Regions from separate parts of the Kribbella sp. NPDC104740 genome, predicted to be linked through region 1. Evidence: riboswitches for the same ligand, from Rfam matches in the RefSeq annotation. Region 1 holds a riboswitch; the other holds the start of a gene.
What was found. Region 1 has a riboswitch for FMN ahead of ribB (3,4-dihydroxy-2-butanone-4-phosphate synthase). Riboswitches for the same ligand answer to the same signal wherever they lie in the genome.

Region 1 (15,070 bases):
GCTTCCGGTGACCACGTTCCTGTCCTCGATCCCGTACTTCTGGCTCGGCCTGATCGCGATCACGCTGTTCGCCGGCGCCGGCAGCTTCTTCCCGTCGTCCGGCGGCTACGAGCCGGGCCTGGTCCCGAACTGGGACAGCATCTTCATCGGCAGCGCGATCCAGCACAGCCTGCTGCCGGCGATCACGATCCTGATCTCCTCGGTCAGCGGCTGGATCCTCAGCATGCGCAACATGATGGTGACGGTCGCGTCGGAGGACTACATCACCGTCGCGCACGCCAAGGGCCTGTCCGAGCGCCGCGTGATGCTGTCGTACGCCGCCCGCAACGCGCTGCTGCCGAACGTCTCCGGTTTCGCGCTGTCGCTGGGCTTCATCGTCGGCGGCACGCTGCTGGTGGAGATCGTCTTCTCCTACCCCGGCATCGGCTACAACCTGTTCCAGGCCGTCGGCGCGAAGGACTACCCGCTGATGCAGGGCGTCTTCCTGGTGATCACCATCTCGGTGCTGGTCGCCAACCTGATCGCCGACGTCGCCTACCTGCTGCTCGACCCGCGCACCCGGAAGGAGAGCTGACCGATGTCCGCACCCACGAGCACCATCACCGCGGTCACGCCCGAGGGCCCCGAGGTCGAGGCGCCGGCCAAGCGCCAGCGGCTCCGGTTCGTCGCGAACCCGAAGGCCGCGACCGGCCTGGTGGTCCTCGCGTTCTTCTGCCTGATCGCGATCATCGGGCCCTGGATCGCGCCGTACGACCCGAGTGAGCGCAGCGCCAACCTGCTCCAGCCGCCGTCGGGCCAGCACTGGTTCGGCACCACCCACCTGGGGCAGGACATCCTGTCCCAGATCCTGGTCGGCACCCGGGGCGTGATGTTCGTCGGCCTGCTGGCCGGCATCGTCGCGACCGCGCTGTCGGTGCTGATCGGGGTCAGCTCGGGCTTCCTCGGCGGCGCCGCCGACGAGGGCCTGTCCGCGCTGTCGAACGTCTTCCTGGTGATCCCGGCGCTGCCGCTGATCATCATCGTGGCCTCGACGATCCCCGGCGCCGGCGACCTGATGGTTGCCCTCGTCATCGGTCTGACCTCGTGGGCCTGGGGTGCGCGCGTCCTGCGCGCGCAGACGCTGTCGCTGCGCCGCCGCGACTACGTCGAGGCGGCCCGGGCGACCGGTGAGAGCACCTGGCGGATCATCACCGTCGAGATCCTGCCGAACCTGACCGCGATCATCGCCTCCGGGTTCGTCGGTACGGTGATCTTCGCGGTGATGTCGGAGATCACGCTGGCCTTCATCGGGATCTCGACGATCTCGGAGTGGAACTGGGGCACCATCCTGTTCTGGGCGCAGAGCCAGCAGGCGCTCGCGCAGGGCGCGTGGTGGTGGTTCGTCCCGGCCGGTCTGGCGATCGCGATCCTCGGCACCGCGCTGTCGCTGGTCAACTTCGGCATCGACGAGTTCGTCAGCCCGCGGCTGCGCAGCAGCGGGCACACCCGGGTGAAGACCAAGGACGGCCACACGGTCCGGATGAAGGTCGGCTTCACCCCGGTTCTGAACACGACCGACCGCAAGGCCCCGGTCACCCCGGTGGTCCGCGCCGACGAAGCGAAGGGCACGGTCTGATGGCCAAGCAACCAGTCCTGGAGATCAAGGACTTCAACGTCGACTACGGTCTCGGCGACCAGGCCGTCCGCGCGGTCCGCGACGTCACGCTGACCCTGCACCGCGGCGAGGTGCTCGGCTTGGCCGGCGAGAGCGGCTCCGGCAAGTCCACCCTCGCGTACGGCGTCACCCGGCTGCTCCCGCCGCCCGGCGTGATCAGCGGTGGCTCGGTGGTCTACCACCCGCCGGGCGACCAGCCGTACGACGTGATGGCGCTGACCCCGGCCGAGCTGCGCAAGTTCCGCTGGGCCGAGACCTCGATCGTGTTCCAGGGCGCGATGAACTCGCTGAACCCGGTGCACAAGGTCTCCACCCAGATGCTCGACGTGATCCGCGCCCACGAGCCGCAGCTCAGCGCCACCGCGCGGATGGACCGCGCCAAGGAGATGCTCAAGCTGGTCGGCATCTCCGCCGACCGGATGGACGCCTACCCGCACCAGCTGTCCGGCGGGATGCGGCAGCGGGTGATGATCGGGATGGCGCTCGTACTCGAGCCGCAGATCGTGATCATGGACGAGCCGACCACCGCGCTGGACGTGGTGATGCAGCGCCAGATCCTGGCCCAGCTGGTCGAGCTGCGCGAGCGGCTCGGCTTCTCGGTGCTGTTCATCACCCACGACCTGTCGCTGCTGGTCGAGTTCTCCGACCGGATCGCGATCATGTACGGCGGCCGGATCGTCGAGGAGGCGCGCTCGGCCGACCTCTACAAGGACTCCCTGCACCCGTACAGCGAAGGGCTGCTGAAGTCCTTCCCGGCGCTGCGCGGCCCGCGCCGCGAGCTGAGCGGGATCCCGGGCTCGCCGCCTGACCTGCGCGGTATGCCCACCGGCTGCGCGTTCCACCCGCGCTGCCCGCACGCGTTCGACCGCTGCTCGACCGACATCCCGGTCCTCGGCGTCCCCGAAGCCAGGAACGACCCCAACCGCCAGGTCGCCTGCTGGCTGCCCGGCCGCGTCCCTGTCGCCTAACTTCTGCCCCGAAGGGAGTCAGTACGGCGCTCGCGCGCCCCGCCCACCGGCGGGCGCGCGGGCGTCGTACGGCCACTATGACCACACCTGCCCCCACCACCTCGGCCGACGCCGCGCTGATCGCCGGGCTGCCCACCGGTTTCCGCTGGGGAGTCGCCACCTCGGCGTACCAGATCGAGGGCGCCGTCGACGCCGACGGCCGGACCCCGTCGATCTGGGACACCTTCTGCCGCGTCCCCGGCGCCGTGCACGACGGCGACACCGGTGACGTCGCCTGCGAGCACTACACCCGGATGCCTTCGGATGTTGCCCTGATCAAGGATCTCGGGATGGACACCTACCGGTTCTCGGTGTCCTGGACCCGGGTCCAGCCGAACGGCCGCGGCTTCAACCCGGCCGGGATGGCCTTCTACGACCGGCTGGTCGACGAACTGCTTGCCCAGGGCATCGACCCGTGGGTGACGCTGTACCACTGGGACCTCCCGCAGGAGCTCGAGGACGCGGGCGGCTGGCCGGTGCGCGACACGGCGTACCGGTTCGCGGACTACTCGATGCTGGTCTTCGACGCGCTGAGCGACCGGGTCGACACCTGGACGACGCTGAACGAGCCGTGGTGCTCGGCGATGCTCGGGTACGCGTACGGCGCGCACGCACCCGGTCGTCAGGACTACCCCGCTGCCGTCTCCGCCGTACACCACCTGCTGCTCGGCCACGGCCTCGCGACCGAGCGGATGCGCGAGGCGGCACCGCGCAAGATCGACATCGGCATCACGCTGAACGCCGCGACGGCGTACCCGGCCTCGGACGCCGCGCCGGACCTGGACGCCGCCCGCCGGGCCGACGGGATGGGCGCCCGGCTCTACCTGGACCCGCTCGTCCACGGCCGCTACCCCGCGGACGTCGTCGAAGACCTGGCCGCTCAGGACATCCTCATCCCCGTGCAGGACGGCGACCTCGCCACCATCTCCGCCCCGATCGACGTCCTCGGCATCAACTACTACTTCAGCCAGAAGTTCACCGGCTACGCCGAGGACGGCAGCACCGTCGACCCCGCCGGCCTGCCGGTCGTCCGCAGCATCCCCCTCGGCCGGGACCGCACCGCGATGGACTGGGAGATCGTCCCCGAGGGCTTCACCGACCTCCTGGTCCGGATCAGCAAGGACTACCCCGGCCTCCCGATGGTCATCACCGAGAACGGCGCCGCCTTCGACGACGTCCCCGACGAGTCCGGCTTCGTCGCCGACGAGGGCCGCACGGCGTACTTCACCACGCACTTGGCCGCCGTCGCCTCCGCCATCGAGCAGGGCGCCGACATCCGCGGCTACCTGGCCTGGTCCCTCCTCGACAACTTCGAATGGGCCTACGGCTACGAGAAGCGCTTCGGCATCGTCCGCGTCGACTACGACACCCAGGAGCGGACACCGAAGCAGTCGGCGCTGTACCTGCGCGACCTCGCGGAGCAGCACCGCAACCGTTAATTCGTCGTATATCGAGCATGAATCCGCTGTGTAACCACACAGTGCACAGTCGTGGAACACCCGGCGCACCGGCGCCGGGTTTCCCCGTCTGGAGGCCCAGTGACCGCCGTACCCCACGCCATCGCCCGCCGTCCCCTCCCCCAGGACGTGAGGCACGAGGCAGCCGACTTCGTCGGGTACGTCGACGCCCTGCACACCCTCGCCCGCCGCTACGCCCCGAACGCCGACGCCGCCCGCCTGGTCCTCGACTACCTGCGGCACTTCGACTACGACTCCTACCACTGGCGCACCCTGGTCGGCCGCGTCGACGACGGCTTCATCGACTACGTCCTCCGCACCGGCCTCCCCCACATCCCCTGGTTCCGCGCCCCCGCCTTCGGCAGCGTCATCAAGGTCTCCCACCTCGCCGCCGCCACCGCCGGCCTCTACCTCCACGGCCGCCCCGACGGCCTCACCACCAACCGCGGCGACCTCGCCGGCTGGGCCGGCGACTGGCTCAACTTCTACGCGGAATGGCTGCACGCCGGTTCCGTCGCCCCCTTAATGCGCGACGACATCCCCAGCACCTTCCAACTGGGCGACCTCCTCGACGCCGCCGACGCCGACCTGATCGCCGCCCAACTCCGCAACTGGCGCAGCCTCCCCGAAGTCGTCGAGTACCTGTATCTGACGTCCACCCACCCCCGCATCAAACACTTCTTCACCGACCGCTTCGGCACCCACGCCGCCGCCCAGGCGATCGCCGCCGAGGCACTCACCCACCACGAAACCGTCCTCCTCGCACTCGGCCGTACTCCGGTGACGGGCCTTCCCGCCCGCCCGGCCGCGACTCTCCCCAACGAGTCCCTCCCCCGCGCCTTCGCCGACCGCTTGACGAACCTGATCGAGCTGGAGAGTGCACTGATCGTGTGATCTCCTGCTCGATGTGCCGACGTTGAAGTCCGAACTCCACGAGGCCCTGCTTGCCGCGCGAGCCACCAACCTGGAGAAGACCCGCGGATTGTCGGAGTACAACCTCCGCCGCCCGCTCACTGCCTCGGGTGCGAATGTCCTCGGCGTCCTCAAACACCTCGGCGGGATGGAGTACGGCTACCTCGGCGAAGCGTTCGGTCGCTCGTTGCCGCGGGAAATCCCCGGCGACGAGCACCAGCCCGGCGCCGCCGACCTGTGGGTCCGCGCCGACGAGCCGTCGACCTTCGTCCTCGACTGGTACGCGGAGGCCTGCGGCGTCGCCGACGAGACGATCGCGTCGCACGCCCTGGATGCCGTTGGCTGGGTCGAACACTTCGCCGAGGGCCACCAGACGACAACCCTGGCGGCCATGATGCTCCGAGTCCTGAACGAGGAACTGCGGCATGGCGGCCAGCTCGACATCCTCCGCGAGCTGATCGACGGACCCGCCCAGCCGGCCCGCATCGCCAGAATCCAGGCGGCAGCAGACCCCTTCAGACCGACTGAGTAGCCGGTTGGGCGGACGTGCACCACCCACTAACCCGCTTCATCGTCGTCCCCGCGAAGGCGTTCACGCTCAGCTCGTCGCCTCCGGCGGAGGTTGGTGGGTGGTGCACGTCCGCCCCGTCTACACACAACCCGCCCAACCAGCGAGCGGAGGAGCCCGCGTGGGGAAAGCTCAGTCGGCGAGGAGCCGGTTGGCCATGGCGAGGTCGGTGATGAGGATGTTGATCCAGCCGCCCAGGAGTGCCGCGCGGATGGCGGAGAACTTTCGGGTGCCGCCGGCTACGCCGATTCGGCGGGGGACGGACAACAGCTCCTTGGCGGTGACGCCGATGACTCGTTGGTCGAAGGTCGAGCGGACGTGGTTGCCGTCCTCGTCGAAGAAGCGGAAGCAGACGTCACCGACCGCTCCCAACCGACGCAACTCATCCTGATCGGCGACAGCGACCGCGTTGCCGCTGCGCTGCAATAGAGGCGATGGTTCGAGGCTGCCGATGCCGACGACCGCGTCGGTGAGCTGACTCCAAGTCCCCAGCACGTCCTGGACGGACACGTCGTTCATCATCGCCCGCCGCACGGCGGGAGTCCCGACCAAACCCGGCGCCGGCAGATACACGGGCATCGCGCCGGTGAGTTCGGCGAAGCGGGCGGTGAGGCGGGTGGCTTGCATCTGGACGGCGGCGTCGCCGAGGCCGCCGACGATCTGGACGACCTTGTCGGCGACGGGGACGCTCTTGCGGGGCATCCGGTCGACGGCGCTGATCAGGGTCTCGCTCCAGGAGGAGATGCCGATGACGTGGCCGCCGGTGAGGGTCATGTCGAGGTACGCCGCCGCGCCTGAGCCGAGTGCTGGGAGGACATCGTCGTCGGTGGTACCGACCGAAAGAGTGTCGGTGTCGACCACCACCGCGTCCCTCAGCCCATACCGGCCCTGCAGCTCGTCCTCCAGATCGCTGTGCACGCCACTCGGCATCGTCACCACCGTGTGCACGATCCCCACCTCGACTGCCTGCTTGAGCATCCGCGACACCCGGGCCTGCGACAGGTTCAGCTCGCTCGCGATCTTCGGCTGGCGGATGCCCTTCTCGTGGTACATGCGGGCGACCTTCGCGAGCAGGCGTAGTTCGTCCAGGCCGGGGCGGCGCACGCCACGATTCACGGTTCCCCCTTCAGACAGGTCAGGACTGGACTATAGGCAGATGTAGACGCGCGGTGCGCCACCCGGATCGGGCAGCGGATCGCCCGGCGTGTCTCGCCGGCCGGTGGCGACGACGGAGCCGTCGCGGGGATCGACGATGCGGTAGTCGAGCGGAACGGAGTCGTCGAAGACCATCACCGGGCCGCCGTGCTCGCGGTAGACGATCAGCAGGCCGTCGGCCCCGCGTAGCGCGCGGCCGGAGATCACGCGCGTCCAGTCCGGCTCCAAGTCAGCGACAGGCAGACCGGCCAGCACCCGACCCACCAGCCCCACGTACGTCGAACCGCCAAACCCCAGCGCCTCCCGCCACCCAGCGTCCGGCGCGATGAAGAAGGCAGAGTGCCCGGGCTCGGCAGCATGCAGCCGCCACTGCCACAAGCTCCCCGCGCCGTACATGACCCCCATCGTCCCGCCCGCGCACAGGTTGCTCCACGCCTCGTGCCCCTGCCACCACCCGCCGGCGACGTCCAGCCCACCATGCTGCTCGTACGTCGGCTCGCCGTTCGCCACGGCTCGCACCGGCTCGTTCCGCCACATGTCGGCGACGCGTTCGGCGACGTGCTCGCCGGTGTGCCCGGTCTGGCACCACTGGAAGTCGAGCCAGTCGGCGTCCTGGTGCGCCGAGGCGCGGATGTGCGGGCGGTAATGGATGCCGGTCGGCTGCTCGTAACAGTCGACGGCGTGCACCTCGGCGCCGCCGGCCTCGACCTGCGGCTCGCGGCCGGTTCCGTCGCCGCCGACGAGGTAGATCGCGGGCTGCGCGCCGTACCGGGCGACGAGGTAGCGGCAGTACGTCGCGTACTCGTCCGCCGGTACTACGGTGCCTGCGACGTCGAGGCCCTTCCAGCCGAAGCCCTGGAAGACCGGCTGCAGCACCGGGACGATCCCGTGCTCGACCAAGACCTCCAGCAGCTGATCGAGGTACTGGAAGTACTCCGCCCGAGGCTGCAGCAAGTGACCGTCGGGCAGGTCCTCGAAGGCGACGTCGAACCCCTCGTCCGCGGTGCGGTCGCGCGGGCCGACGGCTCGCATGTCGGGTTGGACCGACATCAGCAGTACGGCGTTGAAGCCCTTCGCCTGCCGGTCCTCCGCATACGAGCGGACCTGATCAACCGTCGCTCGCCAGGGCAGCGCCCAGGCGGTGTCGGCGACCAGCAGCGCGGGGGTGCCGTCCGCGTGGACCAGGCTCCGGCCGCCGGGGGACATCTGCCAGAACCCGTGGGCGTAGAACGGATTGGTTTCGCCGGCTGGTACTTGTGAAACCTCCAGCACGCCTGATGAGGAGCCGAACGCCCACTCCCACCGCCCCGCCAACGGCGGAGCGAACCGGACCCGCCACACCGCCCCGGCACCACCCTCCCCGGAGACCTCCCCGTCCCAGAACCCCGGCCGTCGCAGCCTCACCCCGCTCTCGTGCTCGAAATCGGCCCACACTTCCGCCCCGTAACCCACCGGAAGCGCAGCAGACAGCTCGACGGACCGCCAGACGACTGAGATGGACATGACACTCCCGGATCGAACGAGGACGGATACACTGCGAGTGAAGAACACACACGTGCTCTGGGGTCGGTGAAATTCCGAGCCGGCGGTTAAAGTCCGCGACCCGTACCTCCGCGAGGAGGTCCGGTTGACCTGGTGGAACTCCGGGACCGACGGTGAAAGTCCGGATGGGAAGACGCACGTGGCAGATTTCGCGACGCCTGTTCGGCGCGCGCCCAAAAGGCGTGCACACAGCCGACCGTCGCGGAGCTGTCGTTGCCCCGGAGTGCCAGGCCGAGAGGACAGCGACAGTGAGCAGCACCGTGACGACCACCCGTCTGGACACCATCGAGCACGCGATCGCCGAGATCGGCCGGGGTCGCCCGGTCGTCGTCGTGGACGACGAGGACCGCGAGAACGAAGGCGACCTGACCTTCGCCGCCAGCCTGGCGACGCCGGAGCTGATGGCTCTGCTGGTCCGCTACACCAGCGGCTACGTCTGCGCCCCGGCCGCGCCCGAGGTCCTGGACCGGCTCGAGCTGCCGCTGATGGTCCCGAACAACCAGGACAGCCTGCGTACGGCGTACACGGTGTCGGTCGACGCGAGCAGCGGCGTCGGGACCGGTATCTCCGCCGCCGACCGCGCCCGCACCGTCAACGTGCTCGCCGACGCGACAGCGCAGCCGCAGGACCTGATCCGCCCCGGCCACATCCTCCCGCTGCGCGCGGTCGCGGGCGGGGTCCGGCAGCGGCCCGGTCACACCGAGGCCACCGTCGAGCTGGTCCGGCTGGCCGGGCTGCCGCCGGTCGGGGTGATCGGCGAGCTGATGAACGACGACGGCACGCTGATGACCGGCGCCGACCTGCGCGCGTTCGCCGACGCCCATGACTTCGCGATGGTCTCGATCGCCGACCTGGTCAGCTACCTGGGCTGACCAGCCGACGGGCCGCGGCGGCGATGCCGTCCGCGGACAGCCCGTACCGGTCCAGCAAGTACGCCGCGGAGCCGGTCGGCGCGAACTCGGGGATCCCGAGGATCGACACCCGCGCCGGGTGATGCTGGACGACGGTCTCCGCGACCGCCCCGCCGAGCCCTCCCCCGCTGACCCCTTCCTCCGCCGTCACGATGCCGGCCGTCTCCCGCGCGGCCGCGATCACGGCGTCGGTGTCGAGCGGCTGCACCGTCGGCATCGACAGCACCCGCGCCGAGATCCCCTCGGCGGCCAGCTGCTCGGCCGCGGACAGCGCCCGCCACAGCACCGTCCCGTTGCTGATCAGCGTCACGTCGCCGCCGTCCCGAACGGTGATCGCGCGACCGAGCACGAACTCGTAGTCGTCGGAGTAGATCCGCGGCACGCTCATCCGGCTGACCCGGATGAACACCGGCCCGTCCGACGAAGCAGCCCACCGCAACGCCGCCGCCGTCTCGATCGGGTCGGCGGGCACGATGATCCGCATCCCGGCGATCGCGCGCAGCCAGGCGATGTCCTCGATCGAGTGGTGCGTCGGCCCGAGCTCGCCGTACGCGACGCCCGGGCTCATCCCGCACAGCTTCACGTTGGTGTGCGAGTACGCGACGTCGGCCTTGATCTGCTCCAGCGCGCGCCCGGTCAGGAAGCAGGACGCCGCCGAGACGAACGGGATCCGCCCGCCGTTGGCCAGGCCGGACGCGACGCCGACCATGTCCTGCTCGGCGATGCCGACGTTGATCAGCCGGTCCGGGAAGGCCTTGCGGAAGCTGTTCAGCTTGCTCGACCCGACCGAGTCGTTGACCACGCCGACGATCCGCTGGTCCGCGTGCGCCAGCTCGGCCAGCGTCTCGACGTACGCGTCCCGGCAGTCGTACCGCGGCTGGTCCGCGATCGAGGGACTGTCGGTGACCGTCATGAGAGCTCCTTGAGTGCTTGGTCGAACTCTTCGGCGTCGGGCACCCGGTGGTGCCAGGCGACGTTGTTGCTCATGAACGAGATCGGGTGCCCCTTGTGGGTGTGGGCGATCACGAAGGTCGGCTTGCCGGGCCGGAACGGTACGGCGGACAGCACGTCGAGCAGCTCGCCGTGGTCGTGCCCGTTCACCTCGACCACCGCGAACCCGAACGCGGCCGCCTTCTCCGGCAGCGGGTCGAGGTCGTTGGTCTCCTTGGTGGTCGCGCCCTGCTGCAGCCGGTTCCGGTCGACGATCACGGTCAGCCGGTCCAGCTGGTACTGCGAGGCCGCCATCATCGCCTCCCAGTTGCTGCCCTCCTGCAGCTCGCCGTCGCCGACCAGCACGTACGTACGCCGCAGCGACACGTCGAGCTTGGCCGACAACGCGTGCCCGACCGCGACCGGCAGCCCGTGCCCGAGCGGGCCGGTGTTCGCCTCGACGCCGGCCACCTTGCGCCGGTTCGGGTGCCCGTTCAGCGCGGACAGCGGCTTCAGGAACGTCGCCAGCTCCTCCACCGGCAGGAACCCGTACGCCGCCAGCGTCGTGTAGAGCGCCCCCGCGACGTGGCCTTTGCTGAGGATGAACCGGTCCCGCTCCGGGTCGTCGACCCGGTCCGGCGCGACGTCCAGCACCGCGCCGTACAGGGTCGCCAGGATGTCGATCGCCGAGAAGTCCCCGCCGATGTGCCCGGCCCCGGCGTGGTGGACCAGCTTGAGGTCCTGGATCCGGATCTGCCGCGCGACCTCGGCGATGTGCGCGACCTGCTCGGCCCGGCTGCTGTGCAGCTGCAGTCGCCCGAGCACGGGCATGGTGGTGTGCTCGACCGTCAGCGTCATGCCAGTTCCGCCATCGAGGACAGCAGGACCTTCTGGATCAGCCGCTGTGCGGCGAGCGCGTCGTGCGACGCCTGCGCAGCGGCCAGCGCCTCCTCGTCCAGTACGTCGAGCGCGTGGTGCACCGCCTTCAGGAACCGGATCGCCTGCTTGGCGGCCTCGACGCTGTCCTCGCGGAACGGGAACTGGTCGAGCTGCCAGACACCTTCCCAGTTGTTGCGGCGCAGCGTGTGGAAGAACTCGAACGTCTCGACGAGGTGCACCGAGCCGACCACCATGTCGTCGTCCCAGCCGCGCAGGTTGTCGTTGACGTCGATCGCGAACAGCCGGCCGTAGTCGATCGCGAGCTGCGCGGCGTCGGCGGGCGTCTCCTGCCCGTACAGCGAGTGGCCGAAGTCGAGCAGGATGCCGAGGTTGGGCAGGCCGATCTTCTCGATCCCGAGCAGGGTCCGGGCGACGTTGGGGAAGATGATCTTCACCCGCGGCTCGCGCGGCTTGTACTCGATCACGAAGTTGATGTCGGGGTGCGCGGAGACGAGCTCCTTCAGCCCGTCCAGCGCGAGGTTCCAGATGTCGTGGTAGTTGACCTGGAACGGGTAGTCCCAGCCGTCCTGCCCGGGCCAGAGCTTCACGTACGAGCAGCCGAGGTCCTTGGCCAGCTCGGTTGCCTGGTGCAACAGCTCCAGGGCCTGTTTGCGGACGGCGGGGTCGGGGTTGGTGAACGAGCCCTTGACGAAGTCGCGGGTGTAGATCTCGGGCGTGATCGCGATCGCCTTCAGGTTGTTGCGGGCGAGCGCGGCCTTCACCTCGTCGAGCGTCCCGTCGTACCCGGCGAACGGCCAGTTCAGGTCGACCACGGACAGGTCGCCGACCGCACCCGCGCGGTCGATCTGCTCCAGGAGGCCGACCGGGTCGCCGTACCCGTCGGTGGCGTAGCGGTCCTTGTAGGTGGCGAAGTGCCAGATCCCGGCACCGAACACCGGCATGTCAGTCATATGGTCCTAACCCTTCAGAGAGCCGGCGGTCAGGCCGCCGACGATGTAGCGCTGCAGGAGCGTGTAGGCGATCAGGATCGGGACCACGGCGATCAGGATGCCCGCCGCGAGCCCGGTGTTGTTGTTGGCGAACTGGCCCTGGAAGTTCAGCAGGCCGACCGGGATGGTCTTGTTCGCGTCGGAGTTGAGCAGGATCAGCGCGAACAGGAACTCGTTCCAGGTCGCCACCGCGTCCAGGATCGCGACCGTCACCAGGGCCGGCAGCGACAGCGGCAGGATCATCGTGAAGAAGACCCGCCAGTCGCCGGCGCCGTCGACCTTGGCCGCCTCGATGATCTCGTCGGGGATCTGCCGGAAGAACGACTGCAGCACCAGCACCTCGAACGGGATCCCGAAGGCCAGGTACGGCCCGATCAGCCCGAACAGGCTGTCGGTCGCGCCGGCCTGGCGGAGCATGATGAAGACCGGCACGATCGCGATGTAGATCGGGATGGTCAGCCCGAGGAAGACCCCGAACATCACCGTCCGGCGGAACTTCATCCGCAGCTTGGCCAGCGCGAACCCGAGCATCGCCGAGATCAGCACCCCGAGCGGCACCTTGATCAGCGCCAGCAGCGCGCTGTTCTTGTACGTCGTGGCGAAGTTGCCGATCCCCCAGGCGTCGGAGAAGTTCGACCAGGTGAACTGGTCCGGCCACGACAGCGGCCCGTTCCCGACGAAGTCCGCGAGCGGCCGGACCGCGGTGACCACCAGCAGTGCCAGCGGCGAGACCCAGAAGATCGCCATCACCGCGAGCACCAGCGTCATCACGACGCCGCGACGGCCCTTCGGCTTCTGCTGCACGGGTTCGGAGGCGACTGTCTCGGGCTCGAGCTGAACGCGAGCCGGGGCGAGCGAGGTCATGAGGCCTCCTTGGTCTGGGAGCGCACGTACGGGATGCCGACGGCAACGGCCACCAGCGTGATCACGACCGCGATCGCGGTGCCGTAGCCGGCCTGGTAGTACTGGAAGACGTTGAAGTACATCCATGTCCCCATCACCTGCGTCGACGTCCCGGGTCCGCCGTACGTCATCGCGTAGATCATGTCGAAGACCTTGAACGAGTCGATCAGCGACAGCGCCAGCACGATGTAGTGCGCCGGCCGCAGGCTCGGCATCGTGATGTGCCAGAACTGTTGCCAACGGCTCGCACCGTCGACGGTCGCCGCCTCGTACAGCTCGTTCGGGATGCCCTGCAGCGCGGCCAGGTAGAGCAGCATCGGGAAGCCGGTGCGCAACCAGATCGCCGGGACCATCACGGCCCAGAGCGCGGTCGAGTCCTGCCCGAGCCACGGCTGCGCGAGCCCGTCGAGCCCGATCAGCTTCAGGAACGAGTTGATCGCGCCGTACTGCGGGTTGTAGAGCCAGCCCCAGATGCTCGCGATCGAGACCAGCGGCAGCACGGCCGGGGTGTAGAAGACCAGCCGCAGGATCGGTTTGCCGTGCACCTTGCCGTTCAGCGCGATCGCCAGCGCCAGGCCGATCACGGTCGGGACGGCGATCGTCACCACGGTCCAGATCAGGTTGTTCCGGACCGCGGTGCCGACGACCGGGTCGCTCGCCAGCTTGGTGTAGTTGTCCAGGCCGACGAAGTCGTACGTCGCGCTCAGCCCGTCCCAGTTGGTCAGGCTGAAGAACAGCGAGGAGATCGCCGGGTACACCAGGAACCCGACGTACACCAGCACCGCGGGCAGGGCGAACAGCCAGGGCGACCAGCGGCCGCTCTTGACCTTGCCGGGTTTCGGCAGCGCGACGGTGGCCATCAGCCCTTGGCCCAGGCGGAGACGATCTCCTGCATCTTCTTCGCCGCGGCCGCGGGCGCCAGCGAACCCTGCAGCAGGTCGCTCTGGACGCTGAAGTACTGGTCGGCCTCCTTCTTCGGGAAGGCCTGATCCTGGATCGTGTAGAACGGGTTGCCCGCGTACTTCTGCGACCACTCCGCTGCCAGGGGCAACGTCTTCGGGTCCGGTTCGGCACCCTTCACCGTCGAGGCGGTGATCTGCATCGCCTTCTGCGCCTCGGGCTGGAGGAGGAAGTCGATCAGCGCCGCGGACTTCTCGGCGTTGCCGGACTTGGCGTTGATCATGTAGCCCTCGACGAAGCCCGAGTGCCGCGACGGCTGCTGGTCGGTCGGCAGCTCGAAGGTACCGAACGCGGTCGACGGCTTCTTGGCCGAGAGGATCGCCTGCGCCTCGGTCCACGGCCCGGTGATCGTGTACGCCGTCCGGCCCTGCACGTAGCCGGGCTCGATGTCGGCCGGGTCGAGGCCGAGCGCGCCCTGCGGGATCCACTTCTTGTCCTGCCACTTCTTGAACAGCGTGAACGCCTCGACCACCTCTGGCCGGTCCCAGCTCTCGGCGCCGGTCAGCAGCTTGTCGTGCAGCTCCGGGCCGGCGGTGTGCTCGAGCAGGTACTCGAACAGCCGCATGATGTGCCAGCCGTACTTGCCACCGGTCGCGAGCGGCGTGACGCCGACGGCGACGAGCTTGTCGTTGACCGCTTCCAGTTCGGCGTACGACGTGGGAGGCGCGCTCACCCCGGCCTTGGCGAACAGGGACTTGTTGTACCAGGCACCGATTCCGAGCGCGGTGAACGGGACTCCGGTCTTCACCCCGTCGAAGGTCATCCCGTCGATCGCCGAGCTGTTGATCTTGGAGTCCCAGCCGAACTTGGAGTAGTACGGCGTCAGGTCGAGCGCCTGCTTGGCCTTCGCGAACGGGCTGCCGATCTGGCCGCCCCAGATCCGCCAGACGTCCGGGCCCTTGCCGCCGAGCAGCTCGGTGCGCAGCTTGTCCGGGTACACCGCCGCGCCCGATCCGGGCAGGCTGTCGACGGTGGTCGTGGTCCCGTTCGCCTCGTCGAACTTCTTCACCTGGGCCTTCAGCAGGCCGATCGTCGTGTCGTCCTCGTAGGTGAACAGGCGCAGGTCGTTCGAGGCCGCGGCGGTACCGCCGCTGCTCGTCGTACCGGCTCCGGTGCAGGCGGTCAGGCCGGCCCCCAGCGCGGCCGCGGTGGTGAGGCCGAGAAAGCCCCGGCGGGTGTACG
Region 2 (15,070 bases), on a different contig from region 1:
TGGTTTCCGCAACTACCTGCTCGACCAGCGCCCGCAGCGAGACGACGGCCGGCTTCTCCGGGGTGTGGGTCCCGCTGTGGCCGCCGGCTTCTGTGCCCTGGGCAATCAATCCGTGCACCCCCAGCTGCACTGCCGCCCGAGCCTCGTCAACCGACGTGACTGTCGCCAGCACCTGCGTCCCAACCCCGGTCAGCGCCCCCACCACCTCAGCGCTGGGCAACCCGAACGTGAAGCTCACGAACTCCACCGGCCGCTCCACCAGCAGCGCGATCTTCGCCGCCCAGTGATCATCGTCGTCCGCCACCATCGGCGCCGCCGCCAGATCCAGCCCGTACGCCGACCCCTCCGGCGCCAGCTCCTCCGCATACCGCCGGAACGCGGCCTCGGTCAGCCCCGACCGCCCCGGCACGAACAGGTTCACCCCGAACGGCACATCAACGGAGGCCATCTCAGCACCCAGTGTCTCAGGCGTCTTGTAACCCCCGGCGAGAAACCCGAACCCACCCGCGGCCGAGACCGCCGCGACCAGCGCAGGCGTCGTGGCCCCGCCGGCCATCGGCGCCCCGATCACCGGCAGCGCCGACGCCGTCCAGGAACCAGCCATCGGGACTCAGAGACCCTTGATCGCGGCCAGCGTCACCAGCGCCGCCTGCGTCGACTCGTACCCCTTGTCCTCGCGCGAGTCCGGCAGTCCGGCCCGGTCGAGCGCCTGCGGGTCGTTGTCGCAGGTCAGCAGCCCGAACCCGACCGGTACGCCGGTGCTCATCCCGACCTCCATCAGCCCGTTCGTCGCGGCCTGGCAGACGTACTCGAAGTGCGGCGTGTCCCCACGGATCACGACGCCCAGCGCCACCACCGCGTCGTACCCGGCCTTCGCCGCGTGCAGCGCCGTCACCGGCAGCTCGAACGACCCCGGCACCCGGATCACCGTGTAGTCGGTGACGCCGGACTCGTCGAGCGCGCGCACGGCGCCGGCCACCAGCGCGTCGGTCACCTTCGGGTGCCACTGCGCGGCGACCACCGCGACCCGGGCGCCCTCCACCCGCGGCGTCTCGATCGTGGGTGCTCCACTGCCCGACATCTACAGTCCCTTCTCGTCGGTGCCGGTGGGCAGGTAGTGGCCCATCCGGTCGCGCTTGGTGCGCAGGTAGCGCAGGTTGTGCTCGGTCGGGTCGATCTCGATCGAGCGGCGCTCGACCACGTCGATCCCGTAGCCCTGGACGCCGGTCAGCTTGTCCGGGTTGTTGGTGATCAGCTTCACCGAGGTGATGCCCAGGTCGGCCAGGATCTGCGCGCCGGTGCCGTAGTCGCGGGCGTCGGCGGGCAGCCCGAGGTCCAGGTTGGCGTCGACCGTGTCGCGGCCGGCGTCCTGCAACTCGTAGGCCTGGAGCTTGTGCAGCAGCCCGATCCCGCGGCCCTCGTGACCACGCAGGTAGACCACCACACCACCTTCGGCGGCGACCTGCCGCATCGCCTCGTCGAGCTGCGGGCCGCAGTCGCAGCGCAGCGAGCCGAAGACGTCCCCGGTCAGGCACTCCGAGTGCAGCCGGACCAGCGTCGGACCGTCCCCGATCTCGCCGCGGACCAGCGCCAGCTGCTCCGACCCGTCGACGGTGTTCTTGTAGCCGTGGGCAACGAAGTCGCCGTACCGGGTGGGCAGGGTGGTGGTCGCGACCCGCTCGATCTGGCGCTCGGTCCGCCGCCGGTAGGCGATCAGGTCCGCGATCGAGACCAGCACCAGGCCGTGCTCGTCGGCGAACGCGCGCAGCTCCGCGCCGCGCTTCATCGAGCCGTCGTCGTTGACCAGCTCGGAGATCACCGCGGACGGCCGCAGCCCGGCCAGCCGGGCCAGGTCGATCGACGCCTCGGTGTGCCCCGGGCGGACCAGGACACCACCGTCGCGCGCCCGCAGCGGGAACACGTGCCCGGGCTGGACCAGGTCGAACGGCTCCGACGCCGAGTCGGCCAGCACCCGGATCGTCCTGGCCCGGTCGGCCGCGGAGATCCCGGTGGCGATGTTGTCGCGGGCGTCCACCGAGATCGTGTACGCCGTGCGCAGCTTCTCGCGGTTGTGCGGGGTCATCAGCGGGATGCCGAGCCGGTCCAGCTCGGCCCCCTCCATCGGGACGCAGACCACGCCCGAGCTGTGCCGGATCAGGAACGCGAGCAGCTCCGGCGTCGCCTTGGAGGCGGCGAAGATCAGGTCGCCCTCGTTCTCGCGGTCCTCGTCGTCGACCACGATCACCGCGCGCCCGGCCCGGATCTCGTCGATCGCGTGCTCGATCGTGTCGAGCTTCAGCACCTCGCCCATCGTCTAACCCACCACCACTGGTTCGGGGGCGGCCGGGACGGCCTCCCGCTTGTCGATCCGCCACCAGGCCACGAAGCCGAGCACGCAGAACAGTCCGTAGATCACGTACATCGCCGCCGACGGGTAGAACTTGGCCTGTACCAGCAGCGGTACGCCGACCACGTCGACGGCGATCCAGACCAGCCAGAACTCGACGAACCCGCGGGCCATCCCGTACGTCGCCAGGATCGACCCGGTCAGGATCCAGGCGTCCCACTGCGGACCCCAGGAGCCGAGCTCACGCAGGACGAAGTACGAGATCGCGTAGAGCACGACCGCCGCGCCGAGCATCTCCAGCCGCTCCCGGGCCGACGCCCAGCGCGGCTGGACACCGGTCTTGGCGCCGCCGTGCCGGGTCTGGTACCAGCGGTACCAGCCGTACAGGCTGACCAGCGCGAAGAAGACCTGGCGGCCGGCCTGGCCCCAGAGGTCCTTGTCCTGCGGGGTGTCGAACAGCCCGCCGACGAAGACCGTGAACAGCAGCACGTTGCCGACGATGCCGACCGGCCACGCCGACACCAGCCGGCGCATCCCGAACAGCGCGCTGGCCAGGCCGAACACGTTCCCGACGATCTCACGCACCAGCACCGGCGACCCGGCGACGGTGACCTGCTCGTGCAGCAGCCAGTCGATCATTCGTTGCCTCCGGCAACACTCTTCGGAGCGGTCAGCAACCGCTCGACGTACTTCGCGATCACGTCGACCTCGAGGTTGACGGTGTCGCCGATCTTGTTCCGCCCGAGCACGGTCAGCTCCAGCGTGGTCGGGATCAGGCTGATCCCGAACGTCGTGGTCGCGTCGTCGACGTCGGTGACGGTCAGCGAGACCCCGTCGACCGCGATCGAGCCCTTCTCCGCGACGTACCGGAGCAGCTCCGGGCCGGCCGCCACCCGGACGACCTCCCAGTGCTCGGCGGGCTCGCGGCTCGCGATCGTGCCGACGCCGTCGACGTGGCCCTGGACGATGTGCCCGCCGAGCCGCTCGTGCGCCGTGACAGCGCGCTCCAGGTTGACCGTCGAGCCCTTCTCGACACCGCCCAGGCTGGTCCGGCGCAGCGTCTCGCGCATCACGTCGGCGGTGAAGGTGCCGTCACCGGTCTCGACGACGGTCAGGCAGCAGCCGTTGACCGCGATCGAGTCGCCGTGACCGGCGTCCTCGGTGACCTTGGGGCCGCGGATGGTGAGCCGGGCCGCGTCGCCCTCCAGCAGGTCGAGCGACTCGACGGTCCCGAGCTCTTCGACGATTCCGGTGAACATCTACTTCCCTCCCAGGGGAGTCAGGGTGAGCCGGACGTCGTCGCCAAGGCGAGTGACGTCCGCAAGGGTGAAGCGCCGCAGGTGGTCGATAGATTCCGTGCCCAGGTCGCCGACCGCGGAGAAGCCCGACCCGAGCAGCGCCGGGGCGACGTACGCGACGATCTGGTCGACCAGCCCGGCGCGCAGGAAGGCGGCGGCCAGCGTCGGCCCGCCCTCGAGCCACAGGTGGCGGATCTGGTGGTCGTCGAGCTGCCTCAGCACCTCGGCGGGGTCGTGGGTCGGGAGCAGCAGCGTCGGCGCCCGGTCGTTGCGGACCCGCGCGGTCTCCGGGATCTCCCGGTCGCCGACGACGACGCGCAGCGGCTGCCGGGGCAGCGGCTGGTCGTGCTCGTCGCGCACGGTCAGCTCCGGGTCGTCGACCAGCACGGTCTGGGTGCCGACCGCGATCGCGTCGCACTCGGCGCGCTTGCGGTGCACGTCGGCGCGGGCGGCGGCGCCGGTGATCCACTTGCTCGACCGGTCCTTGGCGGCGCTGCGGCCGTCGAGCGTGGTGGCGAACTTCCAGGTCACGAACGGGCGGCCGGTCCGGACGCTGTGCAGCCAGACGTGGTTCACGTCCTCGGCCTCGGCCTGGAGCACGCCCTGCTCGACCCGGATGTTCTTGCCGCGCAGCTTGGCGGCGCCGCCGGCGGCCTGCGCGTTCGGGTCCGGTACGGCGTACACGACGCGGGCGATCCCGGCCTCGATCAGCGCGTCCGCGCACGGGCCGGTCCGGCCGGTGTGGTTGCAGGGCTCCAGCGTCACGTACGCCGTCCCGCCGCGGGCGCGCTCGCCGGCCATCCGGAGCGCGTTCACCTCGGCGTGCGGCCCACCGGCCTGCTGGTGGTACCCCTCGCCGACCGGGAGGCCGTCGCGGCCGGTGATCACGCAGCCGACCACGGGGTTGGGGTGCGTGCTGCCGATCCCGCGCGCGGCGAGCTCGACCGCGCGCCGCATCCAGGCGACGTCGACCGGCCCGAAACCAGTCACGGCGTTGTTCACAGACGGTCCCTCGTTGTCACGGACGCACTTCCGGGGTCTGTGACAACCGGCACGCTCCGCCACTGCCGCGCAGGCAGGACGGCGCACACCGATCGCGTGCGCCTCCCATCCGGACTTTCACCGTCGGTCCTGGAATTCCACCAGGTCAACCGGCCGACGAACTGCATCGACCGGGTCGCGGACTGTCACCGCCGGCTCGGAATTACACCGACCCCGGAGCACGCGAGTGGGTTCACTCGTCCTTGAAGTGTACGCCGTCGGCCAACGCCCGGGTTGTTGCCTCCATCACCTGGACGCGCGACCGCCGCCTGGGGGTGAACAGCCGTATACCAAACGCCTATGCGGCCCGGACAGACTCGGCAGTGCTACCACCCCGACCAGGTCCGGAGGCCCCACCGTGTCCGTCGAATCCCGCGCCGACCGCACCACCCAGCGGCTGGCCGACCTGCTGGCCGACGACCCGCAGTTCGCCGCAGCCTTCCCCGACGCGGCCGTCGAGGAGGCGCTCCAGCGACCGGACCTCGGGGTGCGGGAGCTGCTCGACGTCGTACTGACCGCGTACGCCGACCGGCCCGCGTTCGCCGAGCGCACCGTCCAGCTGTCGACCGATCCGGCCACGGGGCGGAATCGGGCCGACAAGCTGGCGGCGTACAGCACCTCCGCGACGTACGGCGAGGTCGCGGAGCGCCTGCGGGCGGTCGCCGCCGCGCTGGGCTCGGGCGGTGCGCTGGGCGCGGGTGACCGGATCAGCTTCCTCGGGTTCACCGGCGTCGACTACACGGTCGTCGAGCTGGCGGCGACCGCGCTCGGCGCAGTCACCGCGTCGCTGCCGCTCGGCGTACCGGTGGACCGGCTGCTGCCGATTGTCGCCGAGACCGAGTCGACGGTTCTCGCCGCCGGCCTCGACCTGCTGGACGCCGCTGTCGAGCTGGCCAACCAGGACCCAACCATCCGGCTGCTGGTCGTTCTCGACCACCGGCCCGAGATCCACGACGGCGCCGACGCCCTGGCCGCCGCCCGGTTCGCCCTGGCCGGAACGCAGGTCGCCGTACAGACCGTCGCCGAACTGATCGCGGCCGGCGCCGACCACCCGATGCCGCCCGCCCCCGACGTCGAGGGCGACGCCCCGGCGCTGATCCTCTACACCTCCGGCAGCACCGGCACCCCCAAGGGCGTGGTGTTCACCCAGAACCAGATCGCCCAGATCTGGCGGACCGCTCCCCTGCTCAGCCGCCCGGTGCCGGGCCGGATGCCGTGGATCACCCTCAACAACCTGCCAATGGGCCACCTGATGGCCCGGCATGTCCTGCACGGCACGCTCTCGGTCGGCGGTACGGCGTACTTCCCGGCGGAGAACGACATGTCCAGCTTCCTCGAGGACCTGGCGCTGGTGCGGCCGACCGCGACCGCGATGGTGCCGCGGTCCTGGGACGTGCTGTACCAGGAGTTCCAGGACGAGACCGCGCGCCGCCGGGCCGCCGGGGACGACTCGGCCGACCTGGAGGCGACGGTGACCGCCGAGCTGACCCAGCGGATGTTCGGCGGCCGGCAGATGCTCGCCGTCACCTCCGCGGCCGCGATCTCCAGCGAGCTCGCGACCTGGCTGGACTCGCTGCTCGACCTGGACCTGCTCGACATCTACGGGATGACCGAGATCGGCCTGATCACCTTCAACGGGCGCGTCAGCCGGCCGTGGACGGTCGACTACCGGCTGATCGACGTACCGGAGCTCGGGTACTTCGGGTCCGACCGGCCGCACCCGCGTGGCGAGCTGCTGGTGAAGGTCCGGCTGCCGTTCTCCGGCTACTACCGGCATCCCGAGACGACCGCGGAGGTCGCCGACGAGGAGGGCTGGTTCCACACCGGCGACATCTTCGCCGAGCCCGCGCCGGACCAGTTGGTGTACGTCGACCGGCGCAACACCGTGCTGAAACTGTCGCAGGGCGAGTTCGTCGCGGTCTCGAAGCTGGAGGCGATCTTCGGCAACCACCCGCTGATCCACCAGATCTACCTGTACGGCAACAGCACCCGCGCGTACCTGCTCGCGGTCGTCGTCCCCAGCGAGCGCGCGGACGCCGATGACAAGAGCGCGATCGCGGAAGCGTTCCAGCAGATGGCGAGGACGGCCGGGCTGCAGTCGTACGAGCTGCCGCGGGACTTCCTGATCGAGACCACGCCGTTCAGCCGGAACAACGGGCTGCTCACCGGCGTCGGCAAACTCGCCCGGCGGAACCTGGCCGAGTTCTACCGGTCGCGGCTCGAGGAGCTGTACGCGACGCTGTCGAGCGGCCAGGCCGAGAGCATCCAGCAGCTGCGCGAGCACGGCGCCGAGCTCCCCACCGTCGAAACCGTCACCCGGGCCGCGAGCGCGCTGCTCGGTACGACGGGCGACGCGCTCCAGCCCAGCGCCCGGTTCTCCGACCAGGGCGGCGACTCGCTGTCGGCACTGACCTTCGTCGAGCTGCTGAACGACATCTACGCCGTCGATCTGCCGGTCGGTGTGGTGGTGAGTCCGGTGATGGACCTGCAGGGTCTGGCCGACTACATCGACGCCGAGCGCGGCCCGAGCACGCGGCGGCCGTCGTTCGCCTCGGTGCACGGCGCGGGGTCGCAGGAGGTCTCCGCGAGCGAGCTGACGCTCGACAAGTTCCTCGGGCCTGAGCTGCTGAGCGCTGGACCGACGGCTGAGCCGGCGAGCGCCGTACGGACTGTGCTGCTGACCGGGGCGACCGGATATCTCGGGCGGTTCCTGGTGCTGGAGTGGTTGCAGCGGCTGGCCGGTGGCGACGGGAAGCTGATCTGCCTGGTGCGCGGCAAGGACGACGCGGACGCTCGGGCGCGGCTCGAGAGCGTCTTCGCCGGCGGTGATCCGGCGTTCGCTCGACGCTTCTTCGAGCTGGCCGACCGGCTCGAAGTCGTTGCCGGTGACAAGAGTGACCCCTGGCTGGGGCTGACCGGCGAACGCTGGCAGCAGCTCGCCGACGAGGTCGACCTGATCGTCGACTCGGCCGCGCTCGTCAACCATGTGCTGCCGTACCAGCAGCTGTTCGGCCCGAACGTGCTCGGCACCGCCGAGCTGATCCGGATCGCGCTGACCGGCCGGCTCACGCCGTACGTGTTCGTCTCGACCGTTGCCGTCGGCCAGCAGATCGCGCCCGGAGACTTCACCGAGGACGCGGACATCCGGGCGATCAGTCCAGCCCGCAAGTTGCTCGACGAGTACGCCGACGGCTACGGCACCAGCAAGTGGGCCGCCGAGGTCCTGCTCCGCGAGGCCAACGAGCGCTTCGGACTCCCGGTCTCGGTTTTCCGCAGCGACCTGATCCTCGCCGAGCACCGCTACCAGGGCCAGGTCAACGCCCCCGACCTGTTCGCCCGCCTGCTCCTCAGCCTGGTCGCCACCGGCGTCGCACCGACATCCTTCTACCAGCTGGACGCTGAGGGCCACCGGCAACGATCACACTACGACGGCCTCCCGGTCGATTTCGTCGCCCAGTCCATCAGCACCCTCGGCGCCCGCGACCCCGGTGGCTTCACCACCTTCCACGTCGTCAACCCCCACGACGACGGCATCGGCCTCGACGAGTACGTCGACTGGCTGACTGAGGCCGGCCACCGGATCACCCGCGTCCCGGCGTACGACGAATGGCTCGACCGCTTCGAGACCGCTCTCCAAGCGCTGCCCGACCGGGAGCGACAGGCGTCGGTCCTGCCGCTGCTCCACGCCTACCGTCACCCGTGGCCGGCCCAGCGCGGCGCCCTCGTCCCGAGCAACCGCTTCGAATCCGCCGTCCGAGCAGCCCACCTCGGCGCCGCCGGCGAGATCCCGCCGGTGACCCCCGAGCTGATCCGCAAGTACATCACCGACCTGCGATACCTGGGCCTACTCGACTAGAGCGCCGCCCTGGGCCAGGTAGGCGAACGTCGCCAGCCAGTGGTCGTGGTTGAAGTCGCCGCTGGTGACGCTGGGGAGGGCGGCGTCGAGATGGGCGGTGACCTGGCGGTCGTCGTCGGTCAGGGCGGCGAGCTGCCAGGCTCGGGTGAGGTTGAGGCCCTGGAGGTGGCCCTGGCGGCCGTCGATCGGGTAGCGGACCTGGACGGGCTTCAGGACGGACAGGTCCGGGAGGAAGGCGGGCAGCCAGGCGGCGAACTCGTGCTCGGTGAGGACCCGGCGCATGAGGTCGGCCTCGCACAGCGCGGCCGAGACGAAGTCCTCGCCGCTGGGCTCCCAGGCGATCGGGTAGTCGCTGTCGGCCTCGAACCAGGTGCGGGCCTTGTCGCGGACGGCCTGCGTCAGCTTGTCCTGGCCGAGAGCCTCGGCGGCCTCCAGCAGCAGGGCGAGCGCGAACGCCGAGTTGGAGTGGACGCCCGAGCGGACCGGCCGTGCGGCGCCCTCCAGCCACTCGACGCTCAGGTCGACGATCGCCTCGACCAGCGGCGTCATCGCGGCCGACCACTTCGGCGCCGCTTCATCGGGGCTCTTGGCAACGGCCGCGGCCAGCACCAGCGCCCACGCCCAGCCGTACGGGCGCTCGAACGACGGCGAGCTGCGCAGGTACGCCGCCTCCGCCGCCAGCGCCTCCGCGGTCAGGTTCCGGTCCAGCGCCGCCCGGATCACCGCCGGGTCGGTGGCCTCAGGCAACAACCTGACCAGCAGCCAGTGCATGTGCACGCAACTGTGCCAGTCGTACGACGTGTGGAAGGCCGGGTGCAGCTCCTTGACCGTGTAGCCGCGGGTGTCCTGGGCGACGTGGTCGAGCTGGTGCGGCGCCTCGGTCCGCAAGTTCTGCAGCGCGATCTCGACGTACCGCTGGCTCATCACAGGACTCCGAAGGCGAGGAAGTACATCAGGAAGATGTTGCAGACCAGCAGCGGGATCGCGGTCGGCAGCTGGGCCTTGATCGGTCCGTACCGGCTCTTCATGTCGAGCAGCGCGGCCGGGACCAGGTTGAAGTTCGCGGCCATCGGCGTGGTCAGCGTGCCGCAGAAGCCGGCCAGCATGCCGATCGCGAAGACCGTCGCCGGGTTGCCGTCGAAGGTCTGGACGAGCACCGGGTAGCCGATCGCGGCGGTCATGATCGGGAAGGCGGCGAACGCGTTGCCCATGATGACCGTGAACAGCGCCATCCCCACGCAGTACACGACGACCGAGCCGAACAGCGATCCCTCCGGCAGTACGTGCGTGGTGACCTTGCCGACCGCCGTCCCGACGCCGGCGTCGGTGAACAGCCGGCCGAGCGTGGCCAGCATCTGCGGCAGCACGGCCGCCCAGCCGATCACCTCGAGCAGCCGGTGGCCTTCCTTCAGCGGAGTCAGGACCGACGGCGGACGCAGCATGATCACGCCGACGATCGCCGCCGCGACCGCCGAGACACCGAGCCCGATCAGCGTCTCGGAGCCCTTCTCCAGCAGCGGCTGGTCGCCGGCCTTGATCTTGGCCAGCCCGACCGCGAAGATCAGCGCCCCGAGCGGGATCACCAGCGGCGGCACGAACAGCTTGTTGCCGAACCTGGTCGCCGCGGCGACTTTCTCGCTGAGGCTCGTCGACACCTCGGTACCGCGGCCGAGCTGGCCGGTGCCGACCAGGACCGTCATCGCGATCACGACCAGACCGAGCACCCAGGCCGGCGCGGTCTTGTTCACCACGAAGGTGCTGTAGCCGAACGACGCGCCGAGCAGACCCCAGAACGCCGCGCTGCCGTACCGCTTGCTGTTGCTGGTGTCGCGCAGCGTCACCACCGCGCCGAAGAGGAAGATCAGCCCGCACAGCCAGTAGAACCACTCGACCTTGATCACCGGCCGGCCTCCTTCTTCTTCATCGCCGGCGGCGCGCCCTCGACCGCCATCAGGCGGTCGAGCTGGCGGTCGAAGTAGAGCATTCGGGCGCCGTGGATGAGCAGCGCGCAGATCGCGGTCGGGATCGCCCAGAGCGCGACGTGCAGCGCGTCCAGCTTCAGCCCGTACGTCGAGTCGACGAACCCGGTGATCAGCAGGATCGAGCCGACCGCGATGAAGACGTCCTCACCGAAGAACACGCCGACGTTGTCGACCCCGGCCGAGTGCCCCTTGATCCGCTCCTGGACCGCCTCGGGCAGCTTCCGCCCGTACCGGCGCTCCGCGGCGCCCTCGGCCATCGGGTAGATCAGCGGCCGCACGGTCTGCGCGTGCCCGCCGATCGACATCAGCCCGACCGCGGCCGTCACCTGCCGGATCACCTGGTACGCCGCCAGCAGGCGCCCGGTGGTGAGGAAGGTGAGCTTGCCGATCAGCCGCCGGGACTGCTCCTGCAGCCCGAACCGCTCGACCAGCCCGATCACCGGCAGCACCACGATGAACAGGGTCACCGAGCGGCTCCCGGCGAAGCCGTTGCCGAACTCGTTGAGGATCTTTCCGGGACTCAGGCCGCCGAGCAGCCCGGTGGCGATGCCCGCCACCGTGACCACGACCAGGGGATTCAGGCGCAGGGCGAACCCCACCACCACCAGCAGGACTCCGATCAGGACCAGCACCGCACTACCTCCGCTTCTGCTGAGTGGTTCGGGCGGTGCGATCGTATACATTGTTGAACAACCCCACAATCCATCAGAGCAAAATTACTTCTTGTTATGATGTGACCGTGAGTACTGGAGTTGACGACGACATCTCGGGGTGAGTCCCGAGGTGACAGGCCATCGAGCCGGCGTTCCGTACGCCGTTGCCGTGGCCTGATCGGCGTTTCCTGACCATTCCGCTCGCCCTGCGGGGCGGCGTACTCACTGTTTCGCGAGGTCTCCCGCATGTCCGACACATCCATCGTCTGCTCGTCGCTGTCGTTCGCCTGGCCCGACGACACCCCTGTCTTCGCCGACCTGTCCTTCGCGGTCGGCCCCGGCCGGACCGGCCTGGTCGCGCCGAACGGCGCCGGCAAGTCGACCCTGCTCAAGCTGATCGCCGGGGAGCTGACGCCGACCGGCGGCAGCATCTCCGTCGACGGCGTCCTCGGGTACCTGCCGCAGTCGCTGCCGCTGGTCGGCGACCTGACCGTCGCCGAGGTGCTCGGGGTGGCGCCGGTCGTCGCCGCGCTGAACGCGATCGAGTCCGGTGACGTCGACCCGAAGCATTTCGATGCCGTCGGCAACGACTGGGACATCGAGGAACGCACCCGCGCGCAGCTCGAGCGGCTTGGTCTGGACGCCGACCTCGACCGGCGGCTGAACACGTTCTCCGGCGGACAGGTGATCTCACTCGGGCTCGCGGCGCAACTGCTGAAGCAGCCTGATGTCCTGCTGCTTGACGAGCCGACCAACAACCTCGATCTCGATGCCCGGCGCAAGCTGTACGGCGTACTGGAGAACTGGAACGGCTGCCTTCTGCTGGTCAGCCATGACCGCGCGCTGCTCGACCGGATGGATCGGATCGCCGCGCTGGAAGGCGGTGAGCTGCGCTCGTACGGCGGGAACTTCACGGCGTACGAGGAGGCGATCGCGGCCGAGCAGGAGGTCGCGGAGAAGAACATCCGGTCGGCGGAGCAGGACCTGAAGCGCGAGAAACGCGAGATGCAGCAGGCGCGCGAGCGCGCGCAGCGGCGGGCGAGCAACGCGCAGAAGGGGTTGAAGGACGCCGGGCTGGCGCGGATCTTCGCCGGGAACATGAAGCGGTCGGCGGAGGTGTCGGCGGCCAAGGCCAACGCGACGCACGCCAACCGGCTGAGCGACGCGAAGGCGAAGCTCGACGAGGCCGGCCGGGCGCGCCGGGACGAGCCGAGACTCGCGCTGGAGCTGCCGGGGACGGCGGTGCCTGCCGGGCGGACTGTTTTCGAGGGGTCTGGTCTGCTCGTTCGCGATCTGTTCTCTGGTGACGGGGTTTCGCTGAACATCCGTGGGCCGGAGCGGATCGCGCTGTCGGCGCCGAACGGGACCGGGAAGTCGACGCTGCTGCGATGGATCGAGGGCTCGCTGGCCGGCGGTTCGGTCAAGCGTGCTGACGGGCGGATCGCTTACCTGTCGCAGCGTCTGGATCTGCTCGATCTCGACCGGACGGTCGCGGAGAACCTGGCCCACTTCGCGCCGACGATGCCGGAGGCGCAGCGGATGAACCTGCTGGCCCGGTTCTTGTTCCGCGGGCAGCGGATCCATCTGCCGGCGGGTGTGCTGTCCGGGGGTGAGCGGCTCCGCGCGACGCTCGCGTGCGTGCTGTACGCCGAGCCCGCGCCGCAGCTGCTGCTGCTGGACGAGCCGACGAACAACCTCGACCTGGTCAGCGTGGAGCAGCTGGAGTCGGCGCTGAACGCCTATGAAGGCGCCTTCGTGGTCGTCAGCCACGACGAGCGCTTCCTGTCGGAACTGGGGATCACGCGGCACCTGACGCTGACCGGCGGCCAGCTGCTGGAGTCAGCGCCGCCGGTGTCGGCCTGACCTCTCGCCCCCTCCCCTCCCGCGCTCAGTGTGGGAGGGGAGCTCTTCGGATGGTTGCCCCATGCCCTTTTCTGCACTTGTTGCCGAAGACATCGTCCGGGTGCTCGGTGCGCGCCGGGTGCTCGACGGTGTCTCCCTCACCGCGTCCCCCGGTCAGCGGATCGGACTCATCGGCGAGAACGGCGCCGGCAAGTCCACCCTGCTGCGCATCCTCGCCGGCGCCGACGCGCCCGATCGCGGGCGCGTCACGCGTCCACCTGATCTCGGCTACCTCTCCCAGGAGCTCCCGTTCGACCCCGCTGCCACGCTCACCGACGTCCTCGACGAAGCGCTGGCCGACGCGCACGCGGCCCTCGCCGAGCTCGACCGGCTGGCCGAGGCGCTGCCTGATTCGCCCGAGCTGCTGGCGGCGTACGGCGAGCAACTGGCGTACGCCGAGGCCCACGACGCCTGGGACGCCGACCGCCGCGCCGACCTCGTCGTCGCAGGCCTCGGCCTCGGCGACGTCGCGCGCACGCGGCGCCTCGACACCCTCTCCGGCGGCCAGCGCGCCCGGCTCGCGCTCGCCGCACTCCTGATCCGCCGCCCCAGCGCGTTGCTGCTGGACGAGCCGACCAACCACCTCGACGACACCGCGATCGCCTTCCTCGAAACGCAACTCCGCGCGCTCCCCGGCGTCGTCCTGGTCGCCACCCACGACCGCGCCCTGCTCGACGCCGTCTGCACCGACCTGCTCGATCTGGATCCCGCGCTCGACGGACCGACCCGGTTCGGCGGGAACTACACGGCGTACCAGTCGGCTCGTCGAGCAGCGCTCACCCGCTGGCGCCATCAGTACGTGGAGGAGCAGGCCGAGCTGGCGGCCGTCCGCGAGGCGGCCGCGGTCACCGCCCACCAGATCGCGCCCGGTCGCCTCCCGCGCGACAACGAGAAGATGGGCCAGGGCCACACCACCGGTCGAGTCCAGAACCAGATCGCTCGGCGTACCCGCGCCGCCACGCGGCGCCTCACCATCCTCACCCGCGAGCAGATCCCGCCCCCACCCGAGCCGTTGCACTTCCGCCCAACCGAACCAAAATCCCCGACTTCTTCTGACGATCCCCTGTTCTCCCTCCGCAACCTCCACATTCCCGGCCGCCTCCACCTCGACCAGCTCGACCTCCTCCCCGGCGACCATCTCCTCGTCACCGGCCCCAACGGCGCCGGCAAGTCCACCCTGCTCGCCGCCCTCGCCGGTCACCTCCCGGGCGCCGTCCCCAGCGATCCCGAGCTCACCATCGCCCTCCTAACCCAGGACACCACCTTCCCCGACGCCACCCCCGACCACCTCTACACCCTTGCCCTAGGCAACGAGCGGGCCGAGCAGATCCCGCTCAGCTCCCTGGGCCTCCTCACGCCGTACCAACGCAGCCAACCCGTAGGCACCCTCTCCGTAGGCCAACGCCGCCGCCTGGCCCTGGCGCTCGTCATCGCCGACCCGCCCGACCTGCTCCTCCTCGACGAACCCACCAACCACCTCTCCCCCACCCTCGCCGACGAGCTCGAGCAGGCGCTCACCTCCACCCTCCGCACCGTCGTCGTCGCCACCCACGACCGCCACCTCCGCACCCACTGGCCGTCCCGCACCCTCCACCTGAACGCCTAGCCAGGTAGTTTCTCCCCGGTGGACCCGGTAGCAGGGCGGTACCAGCTGATCGACCTGATCGGCACCGGCGGCATGGGCTCGGTCTGGCGCGCCTGGGACCTCCGCAAACACCAGTACGTCGCCGCGAAGGTCCTGGGGCAACACGACGCCGGCATGCTGCTGCGCTTCGTCCGCGAACAATCCCTCCGCATCCAGCACCCCCACGTGGTCGCCCCGCACGGCTGGGCCGCCGAAGACGACAAGGTCGTCTTCGCCATGGACCTGGTCGCCGGCGGCTCCCTCGCAACCCTCCTGGGCGACCACGGCCCGCTCCCGACGCCGTACGTCGCCGTCCTGCTCGACCAGCTCCTGCACGGCCTCTCCGCGATCCACGCCGCCGGCGTCG

Region 2: linked by a shared signal. The riboswitch ahead of ribD (bifunctional diaminohydroxyphosphoribosylaminopyrimidine deaminase/5-amino-6-(5-phosphoribosylamino)uracil reductase RibD) and the one ahead of ribB (3,4-dihydroxy-2-butanone-4-phosphate synthase) in region 1 are both predicted to bind FMN.

The regions. Positions count from the first base shown of each region.
Region 1 is NZ_JBVJNV010000004.1:932,685-947,754, reverse strand. Features, by position in the region: gene ACZ6Z4_RS25610 (ABC transporter permease) at 1-574, shown strand, start outside; gene ACZ6Z4_RS25605 (ABC transporter permease) at 578-1,615, shown strand; gene ACZ6Z4_RS25600 (ABC transporter ATP-binding protein) at 1,615-2,622, shown strand; gene ACZ6Z4_RS25595 (GH1 family beta-glucosidase) at 2,700-4,100, shown strand; gene ACZ6Z4_RS25590 (hypothetical protein) at 4,200-5,012, shown strand; gene ACZ6Z4_RS25585 (mycothiol transferase) at 5,026-5,562, shown strand; gene ACZ6Z4_RS25580 (sugar-binding transcriptional regulator) at 5,731-6,714, opposite strand; gene ACZ6Z4_RS25575 (glycoside hydrolase family 140 protein) at 6,745-8,256, opposite strand; FMN riboswitch at 8,305-8,438, shown strand; gene ribB (3,4-dihydroxy-2-butanone-4-phosphate synthase) at 8,544-9,167, shown strand; gene ACZ6Z4_RS25565 (transketolase family protein) at 9,151-10,119, opposite strand; gene ACZ6Z4_RS25560 (transketolase) at 10,116-10,994, opposite strand; gene ACZ6Z4_RS25555 (sugar phosphate isomerase/epimerase family protein) at 10,991-11,986, opposite strand; gene ACZ6Z4_RS25550 (carbohydrate ABC transporter permease) at 11,993-12,889, opposite strand; gene ACZ6Z4_RS25545 (carbohydrate ABC transporter permease) at 12,886-13,788, opposite strand; gene ACZ6Z4_RS25540 (ABC transporter substrate-binding protein) at 13,788-15,070, opposite strand, start outside.
Region 2 is NZ_JBVJNV010000007.1:154,668-169,737, reverse strand. Features, by position in the region: gene ACZ6Z4_RS31260 (nitronate monooxygenase) at 1-604, opposite strand, end outside; gene ribH (6,7-dimethyl-8-ribityllumazine synthase) at 611-1,081, opposite strand; gene ACZ6Z4_RS31250 (bifunctional 3,4-dihydroxy-2-butanone-4-phosphate synthase/GTP cyclohydrolase II) at 1,082-2,311, opposite strand; gene pnuC (nicotinamide riboside transporter PnuC) at 2,315-2,986, opposite strand; gene ACZ6Z4_RS31240 (riboflavin synthase) at 2,983-3,606, opposite strand; gene ribD (bifunctional diaminohydroxyphosphoribosylaminopyrimidine deaminase/5-amino-6-(5-phosphoribosylamino)uracil reductase RibD) at 3,607-4,602, opposite strand; FMN riboswitch at 4,741-4,872, opposite strand; gene car (carboxylic acid reductase) at 5,045-8,542, shown strand; gene ACZ6Z4_RS31225 (DUF2891 family protein) at 8,531-9,466, opposite strand; gene ACZ6Z4_RS31220 (DUF979 domain-containing protein) at 9,466-10,443, opposite strand; gene ACZ6Z4_RS31215 (DUF969 domain-containing protein) at 10,440-11,156, opposite strand; gene ACZ6Z4_RS31210 (ABC-F family ATP-binding cassette domain-containing protein) at 11,424-13,040, shown strand; gene ACZ6Z4_RS31205 (ABC-F family ATP-binding cassette domain-containing protein) at 13,102-14,685, shown strand; gene ACZ6Z4_RS31200 (serine/threonine-protein kinase) at 14,704-15,070, shown strand, end outside.